Regions from separate parts of the Cytobacillus sp. FSL K6-0265 genome, predicted to be linked through region 2. Evidence: riboswitches for the same ligand, from Rfam matches in the RefSeq annotation. Region 2 holds a riboswitch; each other region holds the start of a gene.
What was found. A riboswitch is a leader RNA that binds a small molecule or an ion and turns the genes downstream of it on or off. The one in region 2 is predicted to bind S-adenosylmethionine.

Region 1 (7,048 bases), 2.2 Mb from region 2:
CTCACTTGCCACTGTTCGCCCGGATGACTTAGGTGCACTTGTTGTAAAAGAAACATTGAAACGAGCTGGAAATTATGAAGGCAATATTGATGATTTAATTATCGGATGTGCCATGCCAGAAGCAGAGCAAGGTTTGAATATGGCTAGAAATATTGGTGCATTAGCTGGGCTTCCAGACTCGGTACCAGCAATCACCGTCAATCGCTATTGCTCATCAGGGTTGCAGTCTATCGCGTATGGCGCGGAAAAAATCATGCTTGGTCACGCTGATACAGTGATTGCCGGTGGAGCAGAATCAATGAGTCTTGTACCAATGATGGGTCATGTTGTCCGTCCTAATTTAACTTTAGCCGAGACAGCTCCTGAATATTATATGAGTATGGGGCATACAGCTGAGCAAGTTGCTGGAAAATACGGCATTTCAAGAGAAGAGCAAGATGCCTTCGCTGTTCGTAGTCATCAAAAAGCAGCGAAAGCAATAAGTGAAGGTAAATTTGCTGATGAGATTACTCCGGTTGATGTAACACTCCGTCAAATTGCAGCGGATAATAAAGTGAAAGAACGCTCCTTTCAGTTTTCACAAGATGAGGGTGTACGGAGCGATTCAACAGTTGCCACTTTAGGGAAACTGAGACCAGCATTTAATGTGAAAGGCTCAGTTACAGCGGGAAATTCATCACAAACAAGTGATGGTGCAGCAGCTGTAATGATTATGGACAGAGAGAAAGCAGATGCCCAAGGACTGCAGTCCTTAGTGAAGTTCCGTTCCTTTGCTGTCGGTGGCGTACCGCCAGAGATTATGGGGATTGGACCGATTGTAGCGATTCCAAAAGCTTTAAAACTAGCTGGGTTAGAACTATCAGATGTCGGATTATTCGAACTAAATGAAGCCTTTGCTTCTCAATCCATTCAAGTAATTAGAGAGTTAGGGTTGGATGAAGAGAAAGTGAATGTTAACGGAGGAGCTATCGCTTTAGGACATCCACTTGGGTGTACAGGTGCTAAGCTAACACTATCATTAATTCATGAAATGAAGCGTAGAAACGAGCAATTTGGTGTGGTAACGATGTGCATTGGTGGCGGAATGGGTGCCGCAGGTGTGTTTGAACTTCTTTAAAAACACTATGTTCGTAACGATTGAACTTTTGACTACTTTTTAAAACTAATCGTGTGATAGAGCGGAAGACACTTGACTCCTACAGGAAATAGATCAAAGAAGTTTTGAGTCAGCCTGCAGAAAACGAGTGTCTAAGGAGCAATGAAGCGAAATAGAAATTTGTAAATAACAAAGTTAACGAAACTGCAAAAAGAATGAAGATGGAGGATGAAGAACATGTCAAAACAAACTGAAAAATTTATTAAAGGTGGAAGCTTTTTAATTGAAGATATTTCTTATGAAAATATGTACACACCAGAGGATTTTAGCGAAGAGCAAATCATGATTGCGAAAACGACAGAAGATTATGTGACAAACGAAGTGGTACCACAAGTGGATTATTTAGAACAACATGAATTCGATCGCTCTGTAAAACTATTGAAAAAAGCTGGTGACTTAGGCTTACTTGGTACAGATGTGCCAGAAGAATACGGTGGACTTGGCTTAGATAAGGTAAGTTCAGCCCTTATCGCTGAAAAAATGTCACGTGTTGGTGGTTTCTCTATCTCACACGGTGCCCATGTGGGTATTGGTTCTCTTCCAATTGTATTGTTTGGAAATGAAGAGCAAAAGCAAAAATACTTACCTGTGCTGGCGACAGGTGAAAAATTAGCTGCCTATGCACTAACAGAACCAAGTTCAGGATCTGATGCATTAGGAGCAAAAACAACCGCTAAATTAAACGCAGAAGGCACACATTATGTATTAAATGGGGAAAAACAATGGATTACGAATGCTGGGTTTGCCGATGTGTTCGTTGTTTATGCCAAAATAAACGGTGACCAATTCACAGCATTTATTGTTGAGAGAGAATATCCGGGCGTATCAACAGGTGCTGAAGAAAAGAAAATGGGTATTAAGAGCTCGTCGACAAGAACACTTATTTTAGAAGATGCACAAGTACCAGTTGAAAATGTATTAGGTGAAATTGGCCGTGGTCATGTCATTGCCTTTAACATTTTAAATATTGGTCGTTACAAACTTGGTGTAGGTGCAGTAGGGGGTTCTAAGCATGCCTTTAAATTAGGGGTCACTTATGCTAACCAACGTCAACAATTCAGTACGCCTATTTCTGCCTTTAATTTAACGAAGGAAAAATTCGGAACAATGGCAAGTAAAATTTATGCAGCTGAAAGCTCTGTCTACCGTACAGTGGGTCTATTTGATGACAGAATGAGTCAACTGAGTGATGAAGAAGTCAAAGACGGTAAAGAAGTAGCGAAGTCTATAGCTGAATATGCAATAGAATGCTCACTAAATAAGTTCTTCTCTACAGAAGTTCTAGATTATGTAGTGGATGAGGCGGTTCAATTACATGGTGGTTATGGCTTTATGGCAGAATACGAAGTGGAAAGAGCTTACCGTGATTCTAGAATCAACCGGATCTTTGAAGGAACAAACGAAATCAACCGTCTTTTAGTACCAGGAACGTATGTTAGAAAAGCAATGAAAGGTGAACTGCCTTTATTCGAAAAAGCAATGGCACTTCAAGAGGAATTGATGATGATGATGCCAGAAGAGCCGGGGACTGAAGCATTAGAGCAAGAAAAATATCTTGTAAAGAATGCTAAGAAAATCGCATTACTTGCAGCAGGTTTAGGTGCACAAAAATACGGAAAAGCCTTGGATAAAGAGCAAGAAGTTCTTGTAAACATTGCTGATCTTGTTTCTTACGCCTATTCTATGGAATCTACGGTTCTACGTACGGAAAAAGCCATTGTAAAAGACGGATTAGAAAAAGCTGAGCAAAAGTTATTGTACACACAAATTTTCTGTCAGGAAGCATTTAATCAAATTGAGCTAATTGCGAAAGAAACTTTAGTAGGTGTGGAAGAAGGAGATACATTACGTATGATGCTTTCAGCGCTTAAGAAGTTTACGAGACATACCCCAACAAATGTAATTGCGAAAAAACGTCAAGTGGCTGAGAAAATTATTGAAGCTGAAAGGTTCGTAGTATAATATTTCACTGGAATGAGATGAAGGATAGTAACCCTATTTACTTCAACTATTTGCGAAGTTATAACTTGAGGCTCAAGAACGAATTTGAGCCTCTTTGTTTTGTTTTTAATATGATAATAATTACAATTCATCGTTATGAAAATAAAAAGAAATATGTTATGCTAATGAAACGATAGTATTCATGAATAGAGGTATGATAAAATAGGTGGTGAAAAAAACATGGCACTTACTTTCTATTGGTATCCTAAATGTGGTACTTGCCGAAAAGCGAAAAAATGGCTAGATGAACATGAAATAGCCTATGAAGCGATACATATAGTGGAAAATCCTCCATCCCGCAAGGAAATAGAAGATTTATACAAAAAGAGCGGGTTAGAACTGAAAAAGTTTTTCAATACGAGCGGTCAAAAGTATCGTGAGTTAGGATTAAAAGACCGAGTGAAAACTGCCTCAGAGTCTGAACTGTTGGATTTATTAGCATCTGATGGGATGTTAATTAAACGCCCATTAACAACAAACGGAACGAAAGTCACAGTTGGATTTAAAGAGCCGGAGTTTGAACAAAATTGGCTGTAAATGGTGGATGAGCTTTATACGTTTTAAACGATCGTTTATACGGTCATTAAAATAAACAATTTCCTAAATTAATGGAGGTATGAAACATGAGCACACCTAAAGAGTTACGTTATTCAGAAGAACACGAGTGGGTAAAAACAGAAGGAGATAAAGTTCGTATTGGTATTACATACTTTGCTCAATCAGAACTTGGAGATATCGTATTTGTTGAGCTTCCAGAAGTAGGAGATGAAGTAACTGCTGATGAACCATTTGGTAGCGTAGAATCTGTTAAAACAGTTTCTGAGTTATATGCACCAATTAGTGGTAAAATCGTTGAGATTAACGAAGAACTTAGCGATAGTCCAGAATTTGTGAATGAATCTCCTTACGAGAAAGCATGGATGATTGTTGTTGAGCCATCCGATGCAAGTGAAATTGACAAGCTCATGACAGCTGAACAATATGAAGAAATGACAAAAGAAGATTAATTGCCGTTAAAATAGAGGAGGTCAAATCATTACATGGTTTGACCTTTTTCTAAATTTTTATATAAACATGATGAGTGCTGAAAAGTGTTCAAATGTAAGAATGCATTATATTATAAAATATATAAACGATATATATTAGGTGATGAGCATGCATGTAGAATCTGGCAACAAAGTGATTATTGTTGAAGGTAAATCTGACAAACGTAAAGTGAAAGGGATCATCAGAGAACCTGTAGAGATCTTATGTACAAATGGGACGATTGGCACATCGAAGTTGGATGAATTAATTGATTACTTAATAGGTAAGGAAGTCTATATATTAGTCGATGCTGACGCATCAGGAGAAAAACTCCGTAAACAATTTAAGAGAGAGTTACCAGAGGCAGAGCATATCTATATTGATAAAATGTATCGTGAAGTCGAGGCGGCACCCGCACATCATTTAGCGACAGTCTTAATAAGTGCAAATATAGATATATATACCGAGTATTTAGATAAAGGATGATAACATGATTGAATGGTCAAACAATGACTTAAATGATTTGATCGCACAGGAGCAATCTGGCTTATTTTATTTATTTACTCCTATGTGTGGGACATGTCAAGTTGCTGGGAAAATGTTGACAATTACTGAGCAAATGTTGAAGAACCTTCCCATAGGTAAAGCCGACTTGAATTTTTTGCCACAAGTAGCAGAAAAATATGAAATTGAAAGTGTACCATGTTTACTTGTGTTTAAAAAAGGAGAGTTAGTTGATAAGCTATATGCTTTCCATTCCGTACCTTATTTACTTGAGCAAATTCAATCATATGAATTACAGTCTCAATTTTAAAACCACTTATTGTTCAGGAATAAGTGGTTTTTTTATGCTTTAAAGTTGGGGGATTTTACGTGAAGTCTACCTTGCTCATTTTAGACAGAGAAGCCATTGGCAATATCTCTTTTCTGTCGATAGGTCTAGCTTTTGACATATTTCTCGGGAAATAGGTGTGAAGGTTGTTGGAAATGAAATGTTCTGTCAGTTAAAGTCGACAGTTAGGAGAAGGAATTCATTTTTTGGAACAGAATAATAGAATGTAAGACGTGGCAGGAGGTGGTTTCAATAGAGGAACTCATTTACCATTTCAATCAATCCTTAAGAGTAAACGATCATATTTTAACGATGTTAAAGGAACCTATAAGAATTCGAGTAGAATTAGAACAAAACCTATTGTATTTTACATTAGACCGGAAAAAGCTGTTAATTAAACATACTCGGCCATTGAAAAGTTATCATATCCACATTCAAACTACTGCTAATCATTTTTATCCATTGCTTCAAGGACGTACGAGTCTAAAGAAGAAAGTGGATGAAAAGCATATCATTCTTAAATCTACTTTTAGACAATTATTGAAATTAGATGCGATTTTCTTATTAAATCAGCAATAATCATAAATATATATATCAAATGTCCTAAAAAAAAGATTGACTTCCCAAAAAAAGGTTGTTATTCTATCCTTAGAATAATTAGAAAATTAAATATTCTTATCGAGAGTGGTGGAGGGACTGGCCCTATGAAACCCGGCAACCGGTTGTTTAATACACGGTGCTAATTCCAGCAGAGCATAAAAGCTCTGGTAGATAAGAAGAGATGATAACCCCTCTTCTTTGTGAAGAGGGGTTTTGGTCGTCTTTTCTTTCCAATTAAAAAAGAGGAGAGATGTAAAATGGCAGAAAAAGAAAAGCAATTGCGATTTGAAACAATTGGTGTGCATGGTGGGCTAAAACCTGATCCAGTAACAGGGGCAAGAGCGGTGCCAATCTATCAAAATAATGCTTATCAATTCGAAAATACAGAGCATGCACAAGACTTATTTGGCCTAAAAGAAACAGGATATATTTATTCTCGTATTCATAACCCAACGGTTACTGTGTTTGAAGAAAGAGTAGCATTGTTGGAAGGGGGAACAGGTGCATTAGCATTAGCAAGTGGTCAAGCAGCCATTTACTTAGCTCTTCTTAATATTGTTCAAGCGGGCGATGAAATTGTAGCTGCCTCTAATTTATATGGAGGTACATATAATTTATTTACAGTCACTTTACCAAAGTTCGGCATCTATGTCAGGCTTATAGATATTAATAATGAAGAGGAACTACGAGCAGCAATCAATGAAAAGACACGAGCTGTATTTGCTGAAACCATTGGTAATCCGAGTTTACAAGTACTAGATATTGAAGCTGTTGCAAATATCGCCCATGAAAATGGTGTACCGTTAGTGGTTGATAACACATTTGCAACTCCTTATCTGTGTCGACCAATTGAGCATGGCGCAGACATTGTTGTTCATTCTGCAACGAAATGGTTACTTGGGAATGGGACGACAATGGGAGGAGTCATTGTTGACGGTGGTAAATTTGATTGGAATTCAGAGAAGTATCCAGGATTAAGTCAGCCAGATTCGAGTTATAATGATTTAGTATATAGTGAGGCACTTGGTCCTGTCGCGTATATTACAAAAGCGAGAGTGCAACTTCTAAGAGATTTAGGACCAGCCTTAAGTGCCCAAAGTGCTTTTCAATTCACTTTAGGTTTAGAAACGTTAACCGTTCGAATGAAAGAACATATTGCGAATACGAAGAAAATTGTGCAATATTTAAATAATCACCCTGCTGTTAATTGGGTACTTTATCCGGGCGATGAAAACCATCCTAATAAAGAATTAGCAGATAAATATTTAGCTAAAGGGGCAGGGGCAGTTGTCGTTTTTGGCATATCGGGTGGCCGAGAAGCAGGTGCTAAGGTTATTAATTCGGTTGAGCTCTTCGCGCATGTAGCGAATGTAGGTGATGCAAAAAGTCTTATTATACATCCAGCGAGCACAACACATCAACAACTTAATCAA
Region 2 (7,048 bases):
CTACAGAGCATGGGCATTATAAAGCGGCTTCATTAACGAAAGATGCAAAGAAAAAGCTATCGATTAAAGAAGCGATTTCTAAATTAGAAGGATTAGATAGAGACAACATAATTATCGGCAATCCAACAGAAGTAGCAGACCAGATTCAATATCAGTTTGAAGCCTCTGGTGTTGATGGTTTTAATTTAAATCATTTAGTAACACCATCAGATTTGGAGGATTTTATTGAGCTTGTTATTCCGGTTCTACAACAACGTGGTTTATATAAAAAGGAATATAAAGAGGGCACGTTAAGAGAGAAGCTTTTTCCTCATGGCTCGCCTCTTTTACCAAGTGGTCATCCAGGAAGTAAATATCGCAAAGGTGAAAAAATAAACAATTAAAATAAGAGGTGAAGATATTGAAAAAAGTTTGGTTACTATACTTTGTTCTGACTTGTTGCGCTGTTTTAAGTGCATGTGGGGCTTCAGGTTCATCTGGGGAAGAAAAGAAAGAGTTGGTCTTAGGGGCGACAGTTCCTTATAGTGATATGCTTGAGCAAGGTGTAGCACCACTGCTTGAGGAAAAAGGGTACAAAGTAGAAGTGAAGGAATTTAATGATTATGTTCAACCGAATATTGCTTTAGATAGTGGGGATTTAGATGGTAATTTATTTCAGCATAAAGTGTACTTAGAGAATTTTAATACCGAAAAAGGGATGGATTTAGTAGATATTATTTCTGTTCCTACAGCGCCAATTGGTATTTATTCAGAAAAATTCAGCTCCCTTGAAGAAGTGAAGGATGGCAGCACGATGGCTATTGCTAATGATCCTACAAACTTAGCAAGGGGTTTAACTGTTGCGCGTGATGCTGGTTTAATAGAATTGAAAGAGGAAATAAACCCTGTCAATGCAACAGTAAATGATGTCTTATCTAACCCGAAAAAATTAAAATTTCATGAAGTAGATGCAGCCCAACTGCCACGATCTCTTGAATCAGTTGATCTTGCTGCTGTTAATGGTAATTTTGCAGTTGCTGCAGGATTAGATTTAACAACGGCAATTTATCGTGATCAAATCCCTGAGGAAATCCAAAATAGGATTGTTGTACGAAAAGAAGATAAAGACTCTCAAATGGCAAAGGATATTATTGAAGCCATAGAGTCTGAAGAATTTGCAAAAGTAATTGAAGAAAACTTTAAAGGTTTTCATCAGCCAAAATGGATGGGGGAATGAGTAAATCATCTTAATTTTTAAAAAAGTAATTGACAAATATTGATAGATATTATAGAGTGAATGATATAAAATTTAATATGATTTTTCTTATCCAGAGAGGTGGAGGGACTGGCCCTTTGAAGCCTCGGCAACAGGCAATTTATTGCACTGTGCCAATTCCAGCAAGCTGTAGCTTGAAAGATAAGGAGAGATAAAGAACGGAACTTTAACCTCTTCTTGTCGGAAGAGGTTTTTTATATTGCATGATTTAATCACCAAGGGATGATCTCCTCTATACAAATGTTGCTTTTAAACTGATTAAACCTATTTGTTAAGTTGGAATTAATGTTGCTGATTGGACCTCCAAAGGCAGTAGTGCAGCTAGATAAACATCAACGGGAAAATCGGCAATGGTAGTCAACCATTGTCCACCAAAATATTGCGATATAAAGGAGGACGAAACAATGAAGAGAGTAGAATCAACTGTTATACCAGGTGCAGATTCTTTTTATTATGAAGGTGGGGACATTGGAATTCTTCTCATCCATGGCTTTGTTGGCACACCACAGAGCATAGAATACTTGGGTGCGGAACTTGCAGATAGGGGCTTTACTGTTCATGCGCCAAGGCTCACGGGTCATGGAACAAAAAGCAGAGATTTAGAGTTATTTGGTTATGAGGATTGGTTCAATGATGTTGTTACTGCTTATAAGCAATTGAAAGAGACGTGCAAACAAGTCTATTGTTTAGGTCAATCTATGGGCGGTGCATTAGCGTTGTTGTTAGCTAAGAAATATGGCGAGTTGGATGGACTGATCCTGATTAATACTGCTTTGACATTACCAGATTACGAGCATTTAAGATATTACGATGAGAAACTCTATATTGAAGAAGGTAGCCCAGATATCAAAAATCCGACTATACATGAAATTACTTACGATAATATTCCAGTAAAAGCAGTCCATTCTTTACAAAAGGTAATGAGTGATGCAAGAAAAAGTTTATCTCATGTTCATTGCCCAATATTATGCTTTAAATCTATTCATGATCATGTTGTACCTCCAGAGAATACAGATCGTATTTTTATAGAAATCCAAACAGATCATAAATGGCTTCGCGTTCTTTACAACTCATACCATGTAGCATCCATGGATTTTGATCAATCCAAAATTATCGAGGATACAACCGAATTTCTAGATACGATGAATAAAGAAAAAAAGAACACGGAATGGGGGGGCAAAGAGGTTGGCTAAGTTTTTACAAAAAGCGATAGCAAAGAGAAAACAAACCTTAATCAACCTTATGCTCACTATGGATGAGATAAACTTCAAGCGACATGAATTGGAACAGTTAACACTTTCAGAAATAGAAGAGATTGTAAAAAGACTAAAATAAGTCTCGTAAAGGAGAATTTTATGGAAAAACAAATTGATAAAGATAAAATTCATACCATTCTCACAACATTAAAGGACCTCGAATATGGTTGTGTCACCATCACTGTTCATGAAGGAGATATTACCCAAATTGACATTACCGAGAAGAAACGATTTGCTTTGAAAAAGAAACAACAAAATAAAAAATAATGGAATAGAAAAAGGAGTGAGTTACATGCAGTTAAAAATTAGTAATCGAACACCGAATGTAGCTAAAAACCTATCGGGCTGCATGTACTTGAATCTACCTGATTTTCATTTTATTAGATGGTGTTGTCAATCTTTTAATATTAATAAAGGAATCTTCCATACGGTTGAACAGTCTCTTTATGAAAAAGGGTTACACTCAATTATTGTTAGGAGGCTGTTCATAATCGCGTTTTTAGATTTTGCCTCGAATCAAATTGAAAATCGAAACAATCAAACGAGAATCAAATTTGGCAAGGGTGGTTTAAGTAAAGCACTTGATGAGTTTTTTATAAAATATCATAACTAAAGGAGAATGAAAAAATGACGTCAAACAGAATGTACCTCAATGCTTTTGATATGAACTGCGCTGGACATCAATCACCAGGATTATGGACACATAAGGATGATCAATCTTCTACTTATAAAGACATATCTTATTGGACACATTTGGCTCAAGTATTAGAAAAGGGACGTTTTGATGCCATTTTCCTAGCAGATGTGCTTGGGACATATGATGTTTATCAAAATTCAAGAGATGCGGCGGTTAAACAAGGAGTTCAAGTGCCAGTTAATGATCCTGCTTTCGTTGTCCCTATAATGGCGCAAGTAACAAAACATTTAGGGTTTGGTCTAACGGTTTCAACTAGTTTCGAACATCCCTATGTATTTGCAAGGAGGATGTCTACGCTCGATCATTTAACTAAAGGAAGAATAGGCTGGAATATTGTCACTTCTTATTTAAATAGTGCTGCACTAAATATTGGACTAGATCAGCAAATCAGCCATGATGAACGTTATGAGATAGCTGATGAATATTTAGATGTTACATATAAACTGTGGGAACAAAGCTGGGAAGACGACGCAGTGGTTTTAGACAAGGAAAAAGGGCTCTTTACAGATCCAAGCAAAGTTCATGATATTAACCATGAAGGGAAATATTTCAAGGTGCCAGGTGCACATCTATGTGAACCTTCTCCCCAAAGGACACCAGTTATTTTTCAAGCGGGTGCATCTACAAGAGGGAGAAAGTTTGCTGCCAAGCACGCAGAGTTGGTCTTTATAAGTGTGCCTACGAAAGAAGCCGGTAAAGTATTAGTCAATAAAATTAGGGAAGCAGTAAGAGCGGAGGGGAGAGACCCAAGTGAGGTAAAGATCCTTTCTCTCGTCACGCCTATTATCGGTGAAACAGCGGAAGATGCTAGAGCGAAGTATGAAGACTATCAAAACCATGCGAGTTATGAAGGGGCATTAGCGTTATTTGGGGGTTGGAGTGGTATCGACTTCTCTGAGTATAAAGCAAATCAACCGATTGAGTATGTTAAAAATGACGCCATTCAGTCAATCGTTGAAACATTTACGAATATTGATTCTACAAAGAATTGGACCGTCGATGACATTGCTAAATTTGTTGGTGTTGGCGGGATGGGCCAAGTGGCTGTTGGTACAGCCCAATCTGTTGCTGATCAATTAGAAGGGTGGAAAGAAGAGACAGGAGTTGACGGGTTTAATGTTGCATATGCTGTCACTCCAGGTACATTCGAAGAGTTTGTTGAGCATGTGATTCCAATCCTACAAGATAGAGGGCTCGTAAGGAGAGAGTATGAAGAAGGTACTTTTAGAAAGAATTTATTTGGGTATGATCATTTGCCAGCACATCATTATGGTAAAAAATTTAGTAAGTTGACAGTGACAAAATAGGAGGCGTCAGAAGATGACAAATGTAGTAATAATATCAGGAAGCACATCAAATAACTCCCGTTTAAACGGATTAGAGCAAGAAGCGATAGCGTTTTTAAATAAAAAGGGCGTGTCATATGAGCAAATTAGAGTAAGGGAGTTACCTGCTGAGGATTTAATTCATGCAAAATTTGATAGCCCAGCAATTATCGAAGCGAATGAAAAAGTAGAAAAAGCAGATGCTGTTATTATTTTAACACCTGTATTTAAAGCGTCTTATACCGGTGTACTAAAAGCCTATTTGGATTTATTACCTCAAAAAGGCTTCATTGAAAAATCTGTCCTACCGCTTGTGATAGGAGGATCGTTCGGACATTTACTAATGATTGATTATGCATTGAAACCAGTTATATCCAGTTTAGGAGCAGAAACAATCCTTCAGGGTGTATATGTTTTAGATAAAGAGATTGAAAGAACAGAAGATCATCAATTTTTTGTCGAAAATCATGTAAAGGAAAGATTAGATAAAGAATTAAAGCGTCTGTATTCATTATTGTCTATGAAGGAATTACAACTAAAATAACTAGAAAATACTCATTGAGGTTGGGACATAAGTATTCTAGTTAATGATTTATCCGAATGATTAGGAGTATCCATCTAATCATTCGGTTTTTTTTGTGTGATTTGAACCCTTATATGAAAAGAATAGTGAAAGGAGCGGAAGACACTCGACTCCTGCGAGAAATAGAGGGAAAGCGAGAGTACGTGAGCGCATTGGAACGGACTTTTTTTGCAAATGATGTTTTAAGATCATCATTGTTATTGTTCTTTTTTGAGGTTAGCTCATTTTGTTATATCCCAGTCTCTCTTTTAATTATTTGAAAAAACTAAAAAAACTGTAATTTGATTCGTTATCAATTGTTTTTTTATAGATAGAGTTGCATAATGGCTTCAAAGACGATAAATTTCAGCGATTGTTTTACCACTACTTTTATGGGTAAAGGCATAGATTATATTAATCAATTGTAATTTTTTATAACCAAAATGGGGGTTGATGATGTGACAACAATGAAATTAAGTGACGGTACAAGTCTTTATTTTGAAGATGTAGGTAATGGTGAAGCGGTCATTTTTATTCATGGTGTATGGATGAGTGGGCGATTCTTTGAGAAGCAGATAGAATACTTCAAGAGTGATTATCGTGTGTTAATCCCAGATTTAAGAGGACATGGGCAATCAGAGAAAGTCCATCATGGTCATACCATTGCACAATATGCCGAAGATATTAGACAATTTATTACCTATTTACAACTAGAGAATGTTACCCTTGTTGGCTGGTCGATGGGGGCATTTGTCATATGGGAGTACTTAAAGCAATTTGGTGATAAACATATTAAATCGACAGTAATTGTAGACGAACTTGCCTCCGATTTTAAATGGCCTGATTTCCCAATAGGTGCCTTTGATATGGAGACTTTAACTAGTTTTATGAGAGAAGTGCAAAGAGACCAAAAAAACTTTTTAAAAGGATTTATTCCACTCATGTTTAAAAAAGAATTAAGTCCGAGCGAGTTAGATTGGATGCTTGAAGAAACGACAAGATTACCTGCTTCCGTAGCAAGTGCCATTCTGTTTGATCAATCAGTCGTTGATTATCGCAGCACCTTACCCGATTACGACATTCCCACACTTCTTTGCTTTGGTAAGGAGGAAAAGTTGATACCAGTAGCGGCAGGCAAGCATCTTTTAAATGCTTTACCAAATGCAAAGTTGCATATATTTGATAATAGTTGCCATTGCCCTTTTCTAGAGGAAACCGATGCCTTTAACAAAGTCGTAGATAACTATATAAAAAGTTTATAAAGATGATAACTAGCTTTCCCTCACAGGAAGGCTAGTTTATTCTTATAAAATTTTATAGGTGAATGTCTTTGTTTTATATTTGAAAGGGTTTTCATGCTTTAGTGGCGAATATTGTTATGAACATTTTATAAGAGAAAAGGAGTCAGAGGATGGAACATATTCAATTAGATATCACTGATTATATTGCTACAATAAAATTAAATCGTCCTGATGCGTTAAACGCATTTAATTACGAAACGTTAATTGCATTACAACAGCAAGTAGAAAATGTTCGAGCAAATCCAGAGGTGAGAGTGGTTATTTTAACTGGGACAGGCAATCGTGCATTTAGTGTGGGTGCAGATCTTAAAGAAAGAAGAAATCTTACCGATGAGGAAGTACGGCGAAACCTTTATAAAATGGGTGATGTTTTTAATATGATTGCAGAGTTACCTCAGCCGACGATTGCAGCTATTAATGGCTTTGCGTTTGGTGGCGGCTTAGAGCTTGCGCTATGTTGTGATTTTAGGTTTGCGGCGGATGCAGCTAAAGTAGGCTTAACAGAAACCGGTCTAGCGATAATTCCTGGAGCAGGAGGAACGCAAAGGCTTCCTCGATTAATTGGTGAAACAAAAGCAATGGAATTAATACTCACAGCGAAGAGGTTAACAGCGATAGAAGCAGAGCAATACGGTATCGTAAATGAGGTGTG
Region 3 (7,048 bases), 410 kb from region 2:
AACCTCCTGATAAACGCAAAATATTCCTTTTTCTTTCGCGTCACGAGGGTGTAGAAAAAGAGCTTTTTCGTTGTTAACCAGGATTTCTCCTTGGTCTTGTCTATATACTCCAGAAAGAATTTTCATTAATGTACTCTTCCCAGCTCCATTTGCTCCGAGCAAAGCATGTATTTCTCCTTTATGAACCACTAATTCCCCGTCCCTTAGTGCCATAACTTGTCCGAAACTTTTACTAATTTTTTTCATTTCCAAAACAACTTCACTCATTTAAAGGAGCCCTCCCTTCATAGCTAGTCAACCGACTCTCTAGAAGTCGGTTGACTAGCTACAAACCATTTCATTCACTTGTCTTCAAGTGCTTTTAGTTCTTCCGTATAACCTTGTTCACTTTCTCCCCAACCATCTATATATTCATGCAGTTCATTTGTTGTAATTGCCTCATCAGGTAATTGACTCTTCTCTACAAAAACAGGATCAAGGATAACTTTTTCGTTTGGCGAATCACCGTTTAATTTTTGGTATAAATATCGAACTTGAATACGACCAATATCTTTTGGATCAACGGCAGCTGTGGCTTCCCATGAACTGTTTTCTTTTTGTATCAGTTGCAGATCTTCGTCACTCATATCAATTCCGTAGACTTTAATATCTTCTCTACCTGCTTGCTCTAGCGCTCTGACAGCTCCTTTAGCAAACTCGTCCCATGCTGCCCAAACGGATGTAATTTCACCTTCATTTGGATATTGTTTTAAAATTGCTTCCATTTGTGCTTGCGTATCTAATGCTGTATTGTCGGTCGCAGCACCAAATGCGGCTACTTCCTTAATATCTGCATTCTCTTTTAAAAATTGTTCATACGCTATTTGTCTTCTTTCCATCGGTGCAAATCCAGCTACCCAAATCTTAACAATATTCGCTTTCCCTCCTGCATCTTCTGCAAGCTTGGTTAATGTCAACTTCGCCATTTCTTCATCGCCTTGTTGAAGTACAGTGACATCTTTCACAGCAATGTCAGCATCAAAGACGACTACAGGTATATCTTGCGCAACCGCTTTTTCTACCCCTTGTGTTAACGCTTCCTTCGTTCCATGATCGATTAATATCCCATCAAATTTTTGATTAATCGCTGCATCTAAATTAGAAGCCATTTTTGCTAAGTCACCTTCCGAAGTAAATACTTGAACGGTTCCACCAAACTTTTCTACCTGCTCTTTTACCCCTTCAATATATTGGGCGGAAAATGTCCCTAAATTAATTTGCATAATCAGTGCGATTTTTTTATTAGCCAAGGGATGTTCTTTAGTTGATGCAGTTGCTTCACTATTTGAGCTGCTTCCTTTTGGCTGACAGCCTGCCAAAATTAAAATAAAAATAATAAAAAACGCTAATCCTATTCGATTGTTCTTCATACCTTAACTCCCTCTTCTGTTTTATTCAATAGTGCCAGTTTGCTTTGATCTGCTGCAAAAATGCCTTTTTCTGTAATGATTGCAGTAATTAAATTAGCAGTTGTCACATCAAACGCCGGATTAAATACTTTCGTTCCTTCTGGTGTAACCTGGTATGGACCGATATGAGTCACCTCTTCCGCCAACCTCTCCTCAATCGGAATATCTGCCCCTGATGCAATAGAGAAGTCAAATGTTGACAATGGTGCAGCTACATAGAAAGGAATCTGAAAATAGTTTGCTAAAATAGCTAGTTGCCATGTCCCGATTTTATTTGCTGTATCTCCATTCCTGGCAATGCGATCGGCCCCGACTATAATCGCTTCAATCCCCTTTGTTGCTATCGTATGAGCAGCCATATTATCAGTTATGACCGTCACGTCCACATTGGACTGTTGAAGTTCCCATGCCGTTAGGCGCGCCCCCTGTAGAACCGGTCTCGTTTCACAAGCGTATACTTGAAAGTCAACGCCTCTTTCATTACCTAAATGAAACGGTGCCAGCGCTGTACCGTATTTCCCTGTAGCAATCGTCCCCGCATTGCAAATCGTTAATACTTTTTTCTTTCCATTCAAGAGACTGAGTGCATTTTCGCCAATTTGCCGACAAATCTCTTCGTCTTCTTGATGGATTCGCTTTGCTTCTTGCTCTAAACTGAGAATCGCCTCTTCTGTTGAATAAAGAGTTTCTATTCCTTTCATCATTCGATCCAAAGCCCAGAACAAATTAACGGCTGTCGGCCTAGAACCCGCAAGATAAAGATAATCTTCATGAATTCTAAGATGGAAAGTTTCGATGTCGACACCTTCGTATTTTTTTGCAGCAATCGCTAAACCATAAGCAGCAGTGATTCCAATAGCTGGCGCTCCTCGCACTTTCAACTGAATAATCGCCTCAAAGACATCTTCAATGGTTTCGAGTTCTATCCAACTTGTTTGATGCGGTAATAACGTTTGATCTAGAATTTTCAATCTACCTTCTTGCCATTCAATGGGTGTTGGTATACTCATGGTGTATACACCTCAAGTTCCTTAAGAAGTTGCGAGATTGTTACTATGTTTTCGCGATTAATTATCAAGGATGAGCCTAATTGTATTGTTGCCTGCTTCACATCTAATCTAATTGAACTATCTTCTATCCCATCAAGATCCTTCACATGCGACAGTCCGATTGTTCTTCGTATTAATTCACATCCCACTACTCCGATTGCATCTTTAAATACTTTAGCTAGAAAAGATTCTAGCGCGCCTGGTACTTTAGTAAAAGGATGAACAACAGAATTTTGCCAAGCTTCTGAAAAATGATAAGAAAACACATCCCATACCTCTTCAATCTGTTGGCGAATAACCATTCTATCGTTTTCGTTTCGTACAAGTACTTGGAAAATTAGATGGGCAATATATTGACCGACATCAAATCCAATCGGACCATAAAAGCCGAACTCAGGATCAATGACTTTCGTCTCGTACTTACTCGCAAAAATACTTCCCGTATGTAGGTCACCATGTAGTAAGCTCTCTGCTTCAGTGAGAAAAGCATATTTTATTTTTGCTACTTCGAGTTTCAACTTGTCATTAGCCCATAATTGCTGAACACTTTCAGCCAACCCAGCTTCAAAATCATTCGTTTCCACATCAAAAAATGGATCGGTGAATACTAAATCCTCAGTGATTTTACATAGTTCAGGATTTGAAAATTTAGCAACCAATTTCTTTTTCTCAAACGGATGAAGAGCAAAATCTGAAGTTAAAAACAATGTCTTTGCTAAGTACTCACCAATATCAGCTGATAACTTCGGATAATGATTCCCTTGAATCAATCCCTCTCTTACAATTGTCAAATGCGAAAGGTCCTCCATTACAGTTAATGCAAGTTCTTCATCTGTTGCTAGTACTGCTGGGACAAGGTGAGGAACTGCTTCACCATGCTTCTTAAGCACTTCTGCCTCCAGTTTTGCTCGTTTAAGTGTTAGCGGCCAGCTTTCTCCCACTACTTTTGCATAGGGGAGTGCTTGCTTAATAATTACACTTTTACGATTAGAAGCAATACGGAAAACATAATTCAAATTACCATCACCAATCTCTTCCACCGTCATTTTTTCATCCGGTAAGAACAGATTTAAACTCTTTACGTATTCACATGCAGATTCCTCTGTTAAAGCGCGATACCCTATATTCTCTAAAACAGCCATCTCTCTTCCCCCTTATTTCATTAGTACTCTGCTGCACAAAACAGGGGTGACTACATAAAGAGATGTAGTCGGACCTGCTTTGTCACTACAGAAACAAAAATGCCCCTTTCCAGTACAGAAAGAGGCATTCGTCATTACGATTTTGCCTCTCATCTTTCCAGAATAAATTCTGAATGGAATTAGCACCGTGCCTTACATTGGGCGCAGACATCTCTAGCTGCGCCTCGTTTCACAACGATATTACGGTCGGTTGCTGGGTTTCATCGGGCCATATTTCCCTCCACCTGCTCTTGATAAGAGTATAAAAGATTCATTTTTTTGAAATATCTTGAGCACATACTAGCACCGATTATAAAAAAGTGTCAATCTTTTTTTAAAATTTTTCATCTTTTTAAGCATAAAAGAATTTTGTCATATTACGTAAAAAATTCTCTGTTGACAGATAAAACACCTGGTGACATAATACAATTGTGCAAAAATTTAAAACGATAAACATAAATTTTCTTATCAAGAGCAGGCGGAGGGACGAGCCCGATGAAGCCCGGCAACCGATTCTAAATGAACACGGTGCTAATTCTTGCAGCAATCATGCTGACAGATAAGGAGAAGGTTCTATCAACTGCGAACTAACCCTCTTCTTATTAATTAAGAAGAGGGTTTTTTATTGTCAATATCCATTCGAAATCATCAGGGAGGGTTCTCATATGGGAGATGTCATTGCAACTTATCAAGTATACGCAAGACCCGGTTCATTAGAGAAGAAAGCAGAGGATATCGCTTTAGGCTTAACGATAGGATCTTGGACAGCGTTACCATTACTTGAGCAAAAACAATTACTAAAACATAAAGGCAGAGTCACTGCACTACAAGAATTTTATAACGATGAACATCCCAATCGTTTCGGTGAAGTAAGGTGCGAAATGAGTATCGCCTATCCTACATATAATTTCACATTTGATATTCCAGCTATCCTAACAACCGTTTTTGGTAAATTATCTCTAGATGGTGAAGTAAAATTATTAAACCTGGAATTTGATAAGAAAGATCTTTCCCGTTTTTCAGGACCAAAATTCGGTATAAAAAATATAAGATCGAAACTAAATATACAAGATCGCCCATTACTTATGAGTATATTTAAAGGCATCATCGGCAGGGATATTCACTTTTTAAGAGAACAGTTAAGAGACCAGGCCATGGGAGGCGTTGATATTGTAAAAGATGATGAAATTCTTTTTGATGTCAACATCTCTTTAGAAGATAGAATTATCGCAGGTAAAGAAATACTAGATGAAGTCTATGAAAAGACTGGAAAAAGAACACAATATGCAGTCAATTTATCTGGGAGAACAATTGATTTACTAGATAAAGCAAAAAAGGCGACCGAATTAGGGGCGGATGCATTATTATTCAATGTCCACACTTACGGACTAGATATGCTCCAATCATTAGCTGAAAACAGTGAAGTGCAGTTACCTATCATGGCACATCCTGCTTATAGTGGAGCCTATATTTCTTCAAACTTCTATGGTGTCGCTCCTGACTTATTACTCGGTAAACTTACTCGCCTAGCAGGTGCAGATTTTTCTTTATTTCCTTCTCCATATGGTTCTGTTGCCATGGAAAAAGAAAAAACTTTAGCCATCGCTAGACAGTTAACCGAAGAAAATGGCTTGAATCAGGCATTCCCGGTACCTTCAGCAGGCATTCATCCAGGTTTAGTTCCATTGCTTTATCAAGACTTTGGCAATGATTGCATTATTAATGCGGGCGGAGGAGTTCATGGTCATCCTGAAGGAGCAGCTGCGGGCGTGAGAGCATTTAGGCAGGCCATTGATCACGCTATACAACAAAATACTCATCGTGCAACAAAAACGAAAGAATTGGAAGCAGCATTAGCAAAATGGGGAGGTACGTCGTAAAGATGACAAAACCAATGATTTTTTGTGATTTTGATGGAACAATTACTAATAACGATAACATTGTAAAGATTATGGAGCATTTCGGTCCTATTGAAGCAAAACAGATCAAGGAAGATATTTTAGCTCAAAATATTTCTATCCAAGAAGGTGTAAAAAACCTCTTTTCTCTTTTACCAACAAGTAAAAAAGAAGAGATTATCAATTTTGTATTAAATAGCGCTGAAATTCGTGAAGGATTTTCCGCTTTTGTTAGATATACACATGAAAACGATATCCCTCTTTATATTGTCAGTGGTGGGATTGACTTTTTTTTAGAACCAGTACTTGAGCCTTATGGGCCGTTTACGAAAGTATTTTGCAATCATGCAAGCTTTGCTTTAGAAACGATAGATATTCACTATCCACATCAGTGTGACGAATTATGTTCTTCCAAAGGTTGTGGCTGTTGTAAACCAACCATTATTAGACAACACTCATCTCCTGAACACTTTAATATTCTTATTGGTGATTCGATTACAGACTTTGAAGCAGCCAAAATAGCTGATGCCGTCCTTGCTAGAGATTTCTTAATTCAAAAATGTGAAGACACTGGTATTTCTTATACACCTTTTGAAACCTTCCATGATTGTATTGAATACCTCGATGAACTAGTTGGTGCGAAATCATGACAACGTATGAAACAAAGTGGGATACATTAGCTGATATTAAAGATGAATTAGCAGCTAGAGATTGGTTTATGGGTACTAGTGGTAATTTATCCATTCGCGTAGATGAAAACAGCTTTTTAGTCACTTCAAGCGGACTTGATAAAAGAAAGCGAACAGCCAATGATTTTTTATTAGTAGACTTAGAAGGAAGGCCTCTAGAAAGCACGTCAGCTAAACCTTCAGCCGAAACTTTATTACATTGTGAAATCTATAAGAAAACACCTGCAGGCGCAAGTCTACATGTGCATACAGTCGCTAATAATGTTATTTCTGAGCTTTTCTATCAGGAAGGGGCAGTAACCTTTCAGCATCAAGAGTTAATTAAAGCATTTGGATTATGGGGAGAAGATGATATACTCACCATCCCGATCATTCGCAATGATGCGGATATTCCTACATTAGCGGCCCACTTTTCTGCTTACGTCAGTAAAGAGAAAGGGGCAGTCTTAATTCATAACCATGGGATTACTGTTTGGGGAGTCAATGGATTCGAAGCAAAAAAATTATTAGAAGCTTGCGAATTTTTATTTCAATATAAATTATCTCTTATTCAATTAAAAGGAGGCGTTTTACATGGCAATTATTAAATTTAAAAACGAAGAAAAAGTGATTACTGATCAACAAGAGGTAGCTACATTTTTAACTGCACAAGAAGTCATCTATGAAAATTGGAACATCGAACAATTAGAAGTGACATTACACGAAAAATACGACTTGTCTGATGATGAAAAGCAAGCCATACTAGATGCATTTTCAACTGAAATCAAAACCATTTCTGAAAAC

Region 1: another riboswitch for S-adenosylmethionine. It lies ahead of MHH73_RS18635 (O-acetylhomoserine aminocarboxypropyltransferase/cysteine synthase family protein); the one in region 2 lies ahead of MHH73_RS07630 (alpha/beta hydrolase).
Region 3: another riboswitch for S-adenosylmethionine. It lies ahead of mtnK (S-methyl-5-thioribose kinase); the one in region 2 lies ahead of MHH73_RS07630 (alpha/beta hydrolase).

What each region holds. Positions count from the first base shown of each region.
Region 1 covers NZ_JBBOPE010000001.1:3,682,605-3,689,652, reverse strand. Annotated here, with positions in the region: gene MHH73_RS18670 (acetyl-CoA C-acetyltransferase) at 1-1,117, shown strand, start outside; gene MHH73_RS18665 (acyl-CoA dehydrogenase family protein) at 1,334-3,118, shown strand; gene MHH73_RS18660 (arsenate reductase family protein) at 3,338-3,694, shown strand; gene gcvH (glycine cleavage system protein GcvH) at 3,781-4,164, shown strand; gene MHH73_RS18650 (toprim domain-containing protein) at 4,307-4,669, shown strand; gene MHH73_RS18645 (thioredoxin family protein) at 4,674-4,997, shown strand; gene MHH73_RS18640 (hypothetical protein) at 5,259-5,594, shown strand; SAM riboswitch class I at 5,688-5,793, shown strand; gene MHH73_RS18635 (O-acetylhomoserine aminocarboxypropyltransferase/cysteine synthase family protein) at 5,873-7,048, shown strand, end outside.
Region 2 covers NZ_JBBOPE010000001.1:1,472,766-1,479,813, forward strand. Annotated here, with positions in the region: gene MHH73_RS07620 (LLM class flavin-dependent oxidoreductase) at 1-383, shown strand, start outside; gene MHH73_RS07625 (MetQ/NlpA family ABC transporter substrate-binding protein) at 392-1,216, shown strand; SAM riboswitch class I at 1,301-1,403, shown strand; gene MHH73_RS07630 (alpha/beta hydrolase) at 1,660-2,448, shown strand; gene MHH73_RS07635 (hypothetical protein) at 2,441-2,590, shown strand; gene MHH73_RS07640 (YezD family protein) at 2,611-2,778, shown strand; gene MHH73_RS07645 (hypothetical protein) at 2,804-3,124, shown strand; gene MHH73_RS07650 (LLM class flavin-dependent oxidoreductase) at 3,139-4,515, shown strand; gene ssuE (NADPH-dependent FMN reductase) at 4,529-5,077, shown strand; gene MHH73_RS07660 (alpha/beta fold hydrolase) at 5,554-6,357, shown strand; gene MHH73_RS07665 (enoyl-CoA hydratase-related protein) at 6,507-7,048, shown strand, end outside.
Region 3 covers NZ_JBBOPE010000001.1:1,060,665-1,067,712, reverse strand. Annotated here, with positions in the region: gene MHH73_RS05520 (sugar ABC transporter ATP-binding protein) at 1-267, opposite strand, end outside; gene MHH73_RS05515 (sugar ABC transporter substrate-binding protein) at 342-1,409, opposite strand; gene mtnA (S-methyl-5-thioribose-1-phosphate isomerase) at 1,406-2,458, opposite strand; gene mtnK (S-methyl-5-thioribose kinase) at 2,455-3,639, opposite strand; SAM riboswitch class I at 3,786-3,939, opposite strand; SAM riboswitch class I at 4,141-4,244, shown strand; gene MHH73_RS05500 (2,3-diketo-5-methylthiopentyl-1-phosphate enolase) at 4,344-5,558, shown strand; gene MHH73_RS05495 (2-hydroxy-3-keto-5-methylthiopentenyl-1-phosphate phosphatase) at 5,561-6,226, shown strand; gene MHH73_RS05490 (methylthioribulose 1-phosphate dehydratase) at 6,223-6,852, shown strand; gene MHH73_RS05485 (1,2-dihydroxy-3-keto-5-methylthiopentene dioxygenase) at 6,839-7,048, shown strand, end outside.